Regions from separate parts of the Staphylococcus sp. MZ3 genome, predicted to be linked through region 2. Evidence: predicted binding sites of a transcription regulator. Region 2 holds the regulator's gene; each other region holds the start of a gene.

The links. Region 2 encodes Rex, which represses fermentation and respiration genes when NADH is low (regulators of the CRP and FNR family bind a similar motif). Its sites were predicted from a motif close to TTGTGAAATATTTCACAA; they were not measured.
Region 1: the regulator Rex is predicted to act here: its motif matches at 1,303-1,320, upstream of pflB (formate C-acetyltransferase).
Region 3: the regulator Rex is predicted to act here: its motif matches at 1,199-1,216, upstream of KI230_RS13115 (L-lactate dehydrogenase).

Annotation. Positions count from the first base shown of each region.
Region 1 covers NZ_CP076026.1:231,758-235,055, reverse strand. Annotated here, with positions in the region: gene pflB (formate C-acetyltransferase) at 1-1,224, opposite strand, end outside; gene hptA (hexose phosphate-binding lipoprotein HptA) at 1,812-2,780, shown strand; gene hptS (hexose phosphate transport sensor histidine kinase HptS) at 2,777-3,298, shown strand, end outside.
Region 2 covers NZ_CP076026.1:2,088,032-2,091,329, forward strand. Annotated here, with positions in the region: gene KI230_RS10215 (sulfurtransferase TusA family protein) at 1-187, opposite strand, end outside; gene KI230_RS10220 (YeeE/YedE family protein) at 247-1,326, opposite strand; gene KI230_RS10225 (redox-sensing transcriptional repressor Rex) at 1,630-2,265, opposite strand; gene KI230_RS10230 (ABC-F family ATP-binding cassette domain-containing protein) at 2,518-3,298, shown strand, end outside.
Region 3 covers NZ_CP076026.1:2,659,064-2,662,361, reverse strand. Annotated here, with positions in the region: gene KI230_RS13120 (APC family permease) at 1-727, opposite strand, end outside; gene KI230_RS13115 (L-lactate dehydrogenase) at 1,414-2,373, shown strand; gene budA (acetolactate decarboxylase) at 2,651-3,298, shown strand, end outside.

The DNA of each region.
Region 1 (3,298 bases), 940 kb from region 2:
GTCATCGCCATAGCTTTCACGCATAATGTCATCATTTTCATATTGGATAGAACTTGTTTTAATACTCATTTTTGCACAGTATGTTTTGAAGTTGTCAGGTAAACGTACTGACCATAATACTGTTAAGTTTGGTTCTGGTGCTGGACCTAAGTTATCTAATGAGTGTAAGAAACGGAATGAGTTTTTCGTAACAAGTGGACGTCCGTCAATACCTACACCACCGATAGATTCAGTTACCCAAGTTGGGTCTCCAGAGAATAATTCATTGTAATCAGGTGTACGAGCAAATTTAACAATACGTAATTTCATGATGAAGTGGTCAATAATTTCTTGAACTTCGCTTTCAGTAATAACGCCTGCTTTAAGGTCACGTTCAGCATAGATATCTAAGAATGTTGATGTACGACCTAAACTCATTGCTGCACCGTTTTGTTCTTTAATTGCAGCAAGGTATGCTAAGTATAACCATTGAACTGCTTCTTTGAAGTTTTCTGCTGGACGGCTTAAATCAAAACCATATTTTTGTCCAAGTTCTTTTAATTCTTTTAATGCACGATATTGTTCTGATAATTCTTCACGTAAACGAATTACATCTTCTGACATTTCTGTAGACATCGTGTTGAAGTCGTGCATTTTTTCTTCCATTAAGAAATCTACACCATATAAAGCTACACGACGATAGTCACCGATAATACGTCCACGTCCGTATGCATCAGGTAAACCAGTGATTACACCTGCTTTACGGCAGTTCAACATTTCTCTAGAATATGCATCGAATACACCTTGGTTATGTGTTTTACGATAATCTGTAAAGATTTTTTCAGTTTCTTCGTCTAATTCGTAACCGTAAGCTTCACAAGCTGCTTTCGCCATACGAATACCACCGAATGGTTGCATTGAACGTTTGAATGGCTTTTCAGTTTGTACACCTACAATTGTTTCTAAATCTTTGTCTAAATAACCAGCATCATGAGATGTGATTGTTGAAGCTACTTTCGTGTCCATATCCCACATGCCGCCACGTTCACGTTCTTCTTTCGATAACTGCATTACTTGTTCCCAAAGTTTAGAAGTTGCTTCTGTTGGTCCTGCTAAAAATGAATCATTACCTTCATAAAGAGTGTAGTTTAATTGGATAAACTCTCTTACATCTACGTGTCTGTTCCATCTTCCATTTTTAAATCCTTGCCAAGCTGTTGCATGATTTTTATTTGTTTCTAACATACTAAACGCCTCCATCTGTATAATGTTGTGAATTTGAAATGCTATGTTAACGTTTTCATAGTCATTGTAGCATGTTTGTTGTGATTTTTTTCACATAAATTATGTACAATTTTCATCAAATGTATGTCAAAAAATAGAAACTGTACTAATTTGTGTAACAGTAATATGCTAATTGCATTCTGTTACACAACAGTTATAATGTTCACTATTTTCATTGCTTTAAAAGTTAATTTAGGAGTATATATTTGTTTATAAAAAATGATTGTTGATAAGCGTTAAATCAACACTTAGAAAGATTTACTTTTATATATGAAGAGACTGGATTAAATACTTTTATTGACGTAAAAATTCACTTTTGAACCGTTCAATATCTTGCCAATTTTTATATAACAGCTACAAATAAAATATAACAGTTTGATTTTACAACCTCGGTAAGTCATCTTGACAAACAAAAATTATGTGCTATCACAACATTTGCAACGTCTTAACAAGTCATCTTTAAACATTTCTAAATATTTAACATTACTTATGCGTCATTTATTGCTAAAATTATTGTATTAAAATATACATAGAATTGATGGGATATCATGAAATCAAAAATTTATATCTTGCTATTATTTCTCATTTTTTTATCAGCATGCGCTAATACGCGTCACTCTGAATCAGATAAAAATGTATTAACAGTTTATTCTCCGTATCAATCAAACTTGATTCGTCCAATTTTAAATGAATTTGAAAAACAAGAGCATGTCAAAATTGAAATCAAACATGGATCTACTCAAGTACTGCTTTCAAACTTGCATAACGAAGATTTTTCGGAGCGTGGTGACGTCTTTATGGGTGGTGTGTTATCAGAAACAATTGATCATCCAGAAGATTTTGTTCCCTATCAAGATACATCTGTAACACAGCAATTAGAGGATTATCGCTCGAACAATAAATATGTTACTAGTTTTCTATTAATGCCAACAGTTATAGTAGTGAATTCAGATTTACAAGGAGATATTAAGATTCGAGGTTATCAAGATTTATTACAACCTATACTTAAAGGTAAAATTGCGTACTCAAATCCAAATACAACAACGACAGGCTATCAACATATGCGCGCTATTTATAGCATGCATCATCGAGTAAGTGATGTGCATCAATTCCAAAACCATGCGATGCAACTGTCAAAGACGTCTAAAGTCATTGAAGATGTTGCAAAAGGTAAATATTACGCAGGTCTAAGCTACGAACAAGATGCACGCACATGGAAAAACAAAGGTTATCCTGTATCAATCGTTTATCCAATTGAAGGAACAATGTTAAATGTTGATGGTATTGCTTTAGTTAAAAATGCACACCCTCATCCTAAGCGTAAAAAGTTAGTGCAATATTTAACAAGCCGCTCAGTACAACAACGATTAGTTGCAGAGTTCGATGCCAAGTCAATTCGAAAAGATGTTAGTGAACAAAGCGATCAGTCTATCGAAAATCTTAAGAACATACCTTTAATACCGAAATCTAAATTACCGGACATTCCGCATCATAAATTTTTGGAGATGATTCAATGACGGCATACAAACCTTATAGACATCAGTTGAGACGATCGTTATTTGCGTCTACTATTTTTCCAGTATTTTTAGTCATTATTATTGGACTAGTAAGCTTCTATGCCATCTATATTTGGATTGAGCATCGTACGATTCATCAACATGTTGATGAAAGTCAGTCATCTTTACATCACACTGAAAAGCAGATTCAGACATTTATTACACAGCATAATAATTCGTTTCAAGAGCTCGATTTAACAAATCATCATGATGTGACCGCTACAAAACGTGAATTATTAAAATTAATACACCAACAGCCCGCAACACTTTATTATGAATTATCTGGACCAAATCAGTTTATAACCAATAATTATGAACATTTAAACACTAAAAATATGTATTTATTTTCAACGCATCAGCTTAAATTCAAAAATAGTACATATATGCTTAAAATTTATATGGCTAACAGCCCACGTTTAAGTGAAATTAAGAAAGATAACCGACAATTCGCACTTATCGTTGATCAATATGACAATATT
Region 2 (3,298 bases):
CAATTTGTTCATAGTTTGTTACAGGATATCCATTTTCTGCTGCCCAATTTGGAATAGCTTCCGTCGCTTGCGTGCAATCAAAATCAATTTTTAATTCATCTCCAGATTGCAATGTTGCCATTTTCTTTTGCGCTTCAATTAACGGAAATGGACATACCATTCCTACTGTACCTAATTCGTGTATCATAATTATTTCTCCTTTTCCAATCACTTTTATTTGATCAACATCATTTGCATAATAATCTTCTATACTATTTGCGTTTGCTGTTTAACCTTTGCAGATTGTTGTTGTACTTTTTTCATTGGACGAACAAAGATAAAATGACTCATTGTCCATACACCAACTATCATTGATGCTAGCGCAATCCATCCTTGCCAAGTCATCGTTGCTGTTTCAACCAAACCGTTACCGATAGAACAACCACCAGCAACTGACGCACCAAATCCCATACATATGCCACCAATAGCACTGTTTCGTATTGTAATCTTATCTGGCAATCGCCATTTAAATTCTCTTGATCCTCTAGCTGCAATATATGAACCAATGAAAATTCCTAGAACTAAAAAGACACCCCAATCAATAAATTTAGTTTCACCTGTAATCAAAAAGTGTACTAAATTTGCTGATGGCGTTGTTATACCTAAACCGTCATTTCTTCCAGTTGATGCACTCATTGGCCAAGCTAAGAGTGCGATAAGTCCAATTACAATTGCTGCAATAAATGGATGGTATCGTTTTTCGAAAAGGTAATATCTAATACCTGTATAACGTTGCTTTAGTTTTGGAACAGCAACTCGAACTTTCTTATTATTGAGTGTTCTTACAACTAGAAAAATGGTGATTATAGTTAATATAACGACTAATCCCCAAAACGGAATGCCAGTTGTTTGAGACATATCACTATTTACATTCGTTGGTTGATTAATTTTATCCATTACTTGCTTTAAAATCCCTGTTTTAGTGATTGCTGCAGTAACAGCATATAATACTAATGCAATCCAACTACCAATTAGCCCTTCACCAGCGCGATACCAAGTACCTGTTGCACATCCTCCAGCCAATACTATTCCAATTCCAAAAATAAAAGAACCTATAATTGTTCCCAATATTGGAAAACTATGTGCAGGAATTTGTAAAATATCTGTTGCCGTCAAAATCAATAATCCTATACTTTGAATAGTAATAGCGATTAATAATGCATAGAACATCTTATTATTCTTTTGCACATACATATCTCGAAAGCCACCTGTTAAACAAAATCTTGTTCTTTGCATGACAAAACCTAAGAGTCCCCCGACAATTAAGCCACTAAAAATCATCCACATAATCCTAACCTCTCATTTCCGATAAGTTTAGTATGTATTATAGGTGATGATTTTCTTGTTTTCAACCTTATACACAATATTTTTGATATTTATATTATATTCATATAAGGAAGGCGATTAATTACGATTCATCATTATATCTCTACGTGTTAATTTATTAACCTATACTATATTTATCAACACAACAGTTTTTCCTTTCATTTTCAAACATAACAGAAAAAGCCTGAGACATACTTAGTCCCAGACTGTTCTATAATTAATTAAAGATATAACAAGGTTAATCATTCAAAGCTAACATCACATTTATTCACTGTAATTTTTCATAAAGAATAATAACGACTGTAATTCTATACCTAAGTCAATTTGATGTACTTGCACATCTGAAGGCGTATTAATTCTACCAGGAGTGAAGTTTAAAATACCTTTCACACCAGCTTGGACGAGTTCATCTGCAACTTTCTGTGCAACTCTTTCTGGTGTAGTTAGAATCACAACATCTATTTCTTCCTTCTTCAATGTTGTTATTAATTCATCGTTATCTTTAACAATAACGTTCCCTATTTTCTGGCCAATAACATCTTCTTTTACGTCAAACGCTTCTGTAATCGTCATATCGTCATGTATTGAAAAGTTATATGTGAGCAAAGCTTTCCCTAGGTTCCCAACTCCGACAATTGCGATTTTGATCATGTCACTCTCGCTTAGTTCAGATTTAAAGAAATCCAATAAACTATCTATATTATATCCGTACCCTTTTTTACCTAATTCGCCAAAATATGAAAAGTCACGACGAATTGTTGCCGAGTCAATTTGTAACGCATCGCTAATCGCTTTTGAATTTACACGATCTATACCTTTAGATTTTAATGAACTGACAAATCTATAATATAACGGCAAACGTTTTAAAGTTGCTCGAGGAATTTTAACTTGGTCACTCATTCGCTATTTCCTCCTTCGTGTTTGAATGAATTATATCTATGTATTCAAACGAGTTAGAGCGTAATTGTTAGATTATTAAAAAACAAATAATTGATTACAATGAATACCTAAATATTATACATTATTGAATTTTAAAAATAAATATCTTAGTTTCAAGACGGCGTTTTATACTGTAAAATGGTTATTAATGTAATAATTACGACTTTTTTCATAAGTTAATAAAATTTGAGAAAGACGAAAGGTGAAGATCGAATGATACTTTTACAACTCAATCATATATCAAAATCGTTCGATGGTGAAGATATATTTACTGATGTTGATTTTGAAGTAAAAACTGGTGAACGAATTGGTATCGTAGGAAGAAATGGCGCCGGTAAATCAACATTGATGAAAATTATAGCTGGCGTAGAAAACTATGATTCTGGAAATGTGTCAAAAATTAAAAACTTAAAACTAGGTTATTTAACTCAACAAATGACTTTAAATTCTAATGCAACAGTTTTTGAAGAAATGTCAAAACCATTTGAACATATTAAACGAATGGAAAGCTTAATCAAAGAAGAAACAGATTGGTTATCAAAACATGCAAATGATTACGATAGTGATACATATAAAACACATATGTCCCGTTATGAATCTTTATCGAATCAATTTGAACAATTAGAAGGGTATCAATATGAAAGTAAAATTAAAACAGTACTTCACGGGTTAAATTTTAGTGAAGAAGATTTCAATAAACCTATCAATGATTTTAGCGGTGGCCAAAAAACACGTTTATCTTTAGCTCAAATGCTATTAAACGAACCTGATTTATTACTTTTAGATGAACCTACTAACCACTTAGATTTAGAAACGACAAAGTGGCTTGAAGATTATCTACGTTATTTTAAAGGTGCAATCGTCATCATCAGCCATGATCGTTACTTTTTAGATAAAATAGTTACTCAAATTTATGATGTGGCTTTAGGTGATGTCAAACGCTATGTTGGTAATTACGAGGAATTTATACAGCAACGGGATTTATATTATCAAA
Region 3 (3,298 bases), 570 kb from region 2:
ACGCTAAGAAAATCATTGAAACACCAGCATATATGCCTTGCCATCCACCAAAGTCACCTGTAGCAGTTACTTTGTGTTCTGGAATAAATGGCACATAGTTACTAACATTTATTGCTGTTAAACCTACGATTACAAATAAAATAATAGCTAATACTTTTAAAATAACTAAAATGTTTTCCATACGTGCTGCTTCTGACATACCACGTGATAGTAATAATGCAGTTAATAAAATAACGATAGCAGCAATAATATCGATAAAACCGCCATTCGTACCAAATGGATTTGATAATGCTGCAGGTAATTCGATGCCAATTGGTTTCACAAGTCCGCGTAAATTCGCTGAGAATCCTGATGCAACAAAGGCTACGGCGATAAAATATTCAGCTAATAGAGCCCAACCGGCAACCCATCCAAAAAATTCACCAAATAATACATTGACCCAAGAATAGGCTGAACCTGCAAATGGCATAGCGGCAGCCATTTCTGCATAAGTAAATGCAACTAAACCAGCAACAATAGCAGCGAGTAAGAATGATAACGCAACGGCCGGTCCTGCATGTTCTGCAGCAACAATGCCAGGTAGCGTAAAGATAGATGTCGATACAATTGTTCCTACACCTAAAGCTAAGAAATCACGCACCCGAAGTGTACGCTTTAAATGACCATCTTTATTTTGATAGATAGCCGGATCCTCTTTTCGTGCTATTTTATTGAAAAAACTTCCCATAAACTTTCCTCCCAAACATTCATAAACAATTCTATACGGTGTTTTTTAATATGTTATATCATAGCACAAATAATCAATATTTTGTCTAAAAATTCTGAAAAATCACAACTTTATGTTACGTATTAATGACTTGTCTTGATAACATCCATAGATTTTTTAAATGATAAAACTGATTATAACAGATATTAAATGAATAAGTACTATTTTTTGCTAATTTTCTAACAATTTTGCGCATTATATTTTTAAAATCAATTTCATGTTTATGTCTGATTGGTTAGTTTGTATGAAATGTAATTTTTTGACTATAAAAAGATGCATCAAATATGATGAGGGTAAGGCGGAAAATAGGAGGTTATATAGTAAGTCATTTAAATCGGATAGCCATCCTTTTTAAAATGAAAAAAATAGAAAGCTCAATAGTTTGTTAAAGCCTTTAAATAGCGTCATTACGCAATTTTAGAATGCTAAAAATTGTCACAAATTTCAAATTACGTGCTAAAGCTTGAGATATCAATATTTATTGGCGTTAGAGTGTAATTTGACTCCGCTTACATCTCAGTTTTATGTTTGTAATTTGGTAGCATAATATTATAATAAAATAAAATTGTTAATCTTTAATTTCAGTATAGATATTTTTACGTGTAGTCACGTGTAAAATAAATTCAATTAGGTTAGGAGACATAATTATGAAAACATTTGGTAAAAAGGTTGTATTAATCGGAGATGGATCTGTAGGATCAAGCTATGCCTTTGCAATGGTTACGCAAGGTGTTGCTGATGAATTTGTAATTATTGACATTGCAAAAGACAAAGTAAAAGCAGATGTTCAAGATTTAAACCATGGTACAGTCCACAGTCCTTCACCAGTTGATGTGAAAGCAGGTGAATACGAAGACTGTAAAGATGCAGATTTAGTTGTTATTACAGCTGGTGCACCTCAAAAGCCAGGTGAAACACGTTTACAATTAGTTGAAAAAAATACTAAGATTATGAAGAGCATTGTTAAGAGTGTAATGGATAGCGGCTTTGATGGATATTTCTTAATCGCGGCAAACCCTGTAGACATTTTAACAAGATTTGTAAAAGAATATACTGGATTGCCAGCAGAGCGTGTTATCGGTTCAGGTACTGTATTGGACAGTGCACGTTTACAATATTTAATTAGCCAAGAACTTGGTGTTGCACCTTCAAGTGTTGACGCTAGTATTATTGGTGAGCATGGTGATACTGAACTTGCAGTTTGGTCACAAGCAAATGTAGCAGGTATTTCAGTATATGACACATTAAAAGAACAAACTGGTAGCGAAGCTAAAGCGGAAGAAATTTATGTAAATACACGTGACGCTGCTTATGAAATTATCCAAGCTAAAGGGTCAACATACTATGGTATTGCATTAGCATTGATGCGCATTTCAAAAGCCATTTTAAATAATGAAAATAATGTCTTAAATGTTTCTATACAATTAGATGGTCAATATGGTGGTCACAAAGGCGTTTACCTAGGTGTACCAACATTAGTTAACCAACATGGCGCAGTTAAAATTTATGAAATGCCATTAAGTGCCGAAGAACAAGCGTTGTTCGATAAATCTGTTAAAACATTAGAAGATACATTTGATTCAATTAAATATTTATTAGAAGACTAAGCCTATTTTAAGTATTAATTAGAAATATATTAATGGTAAGAGGATCTATTAGTGTTGCAGTAACATGTGGCACTGATAGGTCCATTTTTTTAGCAAGCATTGATAGAGGCAAAACTTTTGCGTAAAATAATAATTGAATAAAGTATTATGACTCGTGAAAATTTAGTGACATGAATCGAAATGCCGAGGCGTCATTGAGTATAAAGGAAAGTAGTTCTGCATTAAGCACGAAGTAGAGCATGACAACGAGGAATAACTATAGGGAGATGGTTTTGGAATGACGAATGTCTTGTATCAACATGGTACATTAGGTACGTTAATGGCTGGCTTACTAGAAGGAACAGCTACAATTAATGAATTGTTAGAACATGGAAATTTAGGGATTGCAACGTTAACAGGGTCTGATGGCGAAGTAATATTTTTAGACGGGAAGGCATATCATGCTAACGAGCATAAAGAATTTATAGAATTAAAAGGCGATGAGAAAGTACCGTATGCATCGATTACTAATTTTAAAGCGAGTAAGACATTTTCATTGCAACAATTATCACAAGATGATGTATTCGCACAAATTAAAAATGAAATGTTAAGTGAGAATTTATTTTCGGCTGTTAAAATTTATGGCACATTTAAACATATGCATGTACGAATGATGCCTGCTCAGCAACCGCCATATACACGTTTGATTGATTCAGCACGCAGACAACCTGAGGAAAAAAGACAAGATATTCGTGGTGCCATTGTTGGATTTTTTACACCAGAATTATTTCATGGCGTAGGGTCTGCTGGTTTTCATATACATTTTGCGGATGATGAAAGAGCTTATGGTGGACATGTTCTTGACTTTGAAGTGGATGACGTTGTCGTTGAGATACAAAACTTTGAAACATTCCAACAACATTTCCCGGTAAATAACGAGACGTTT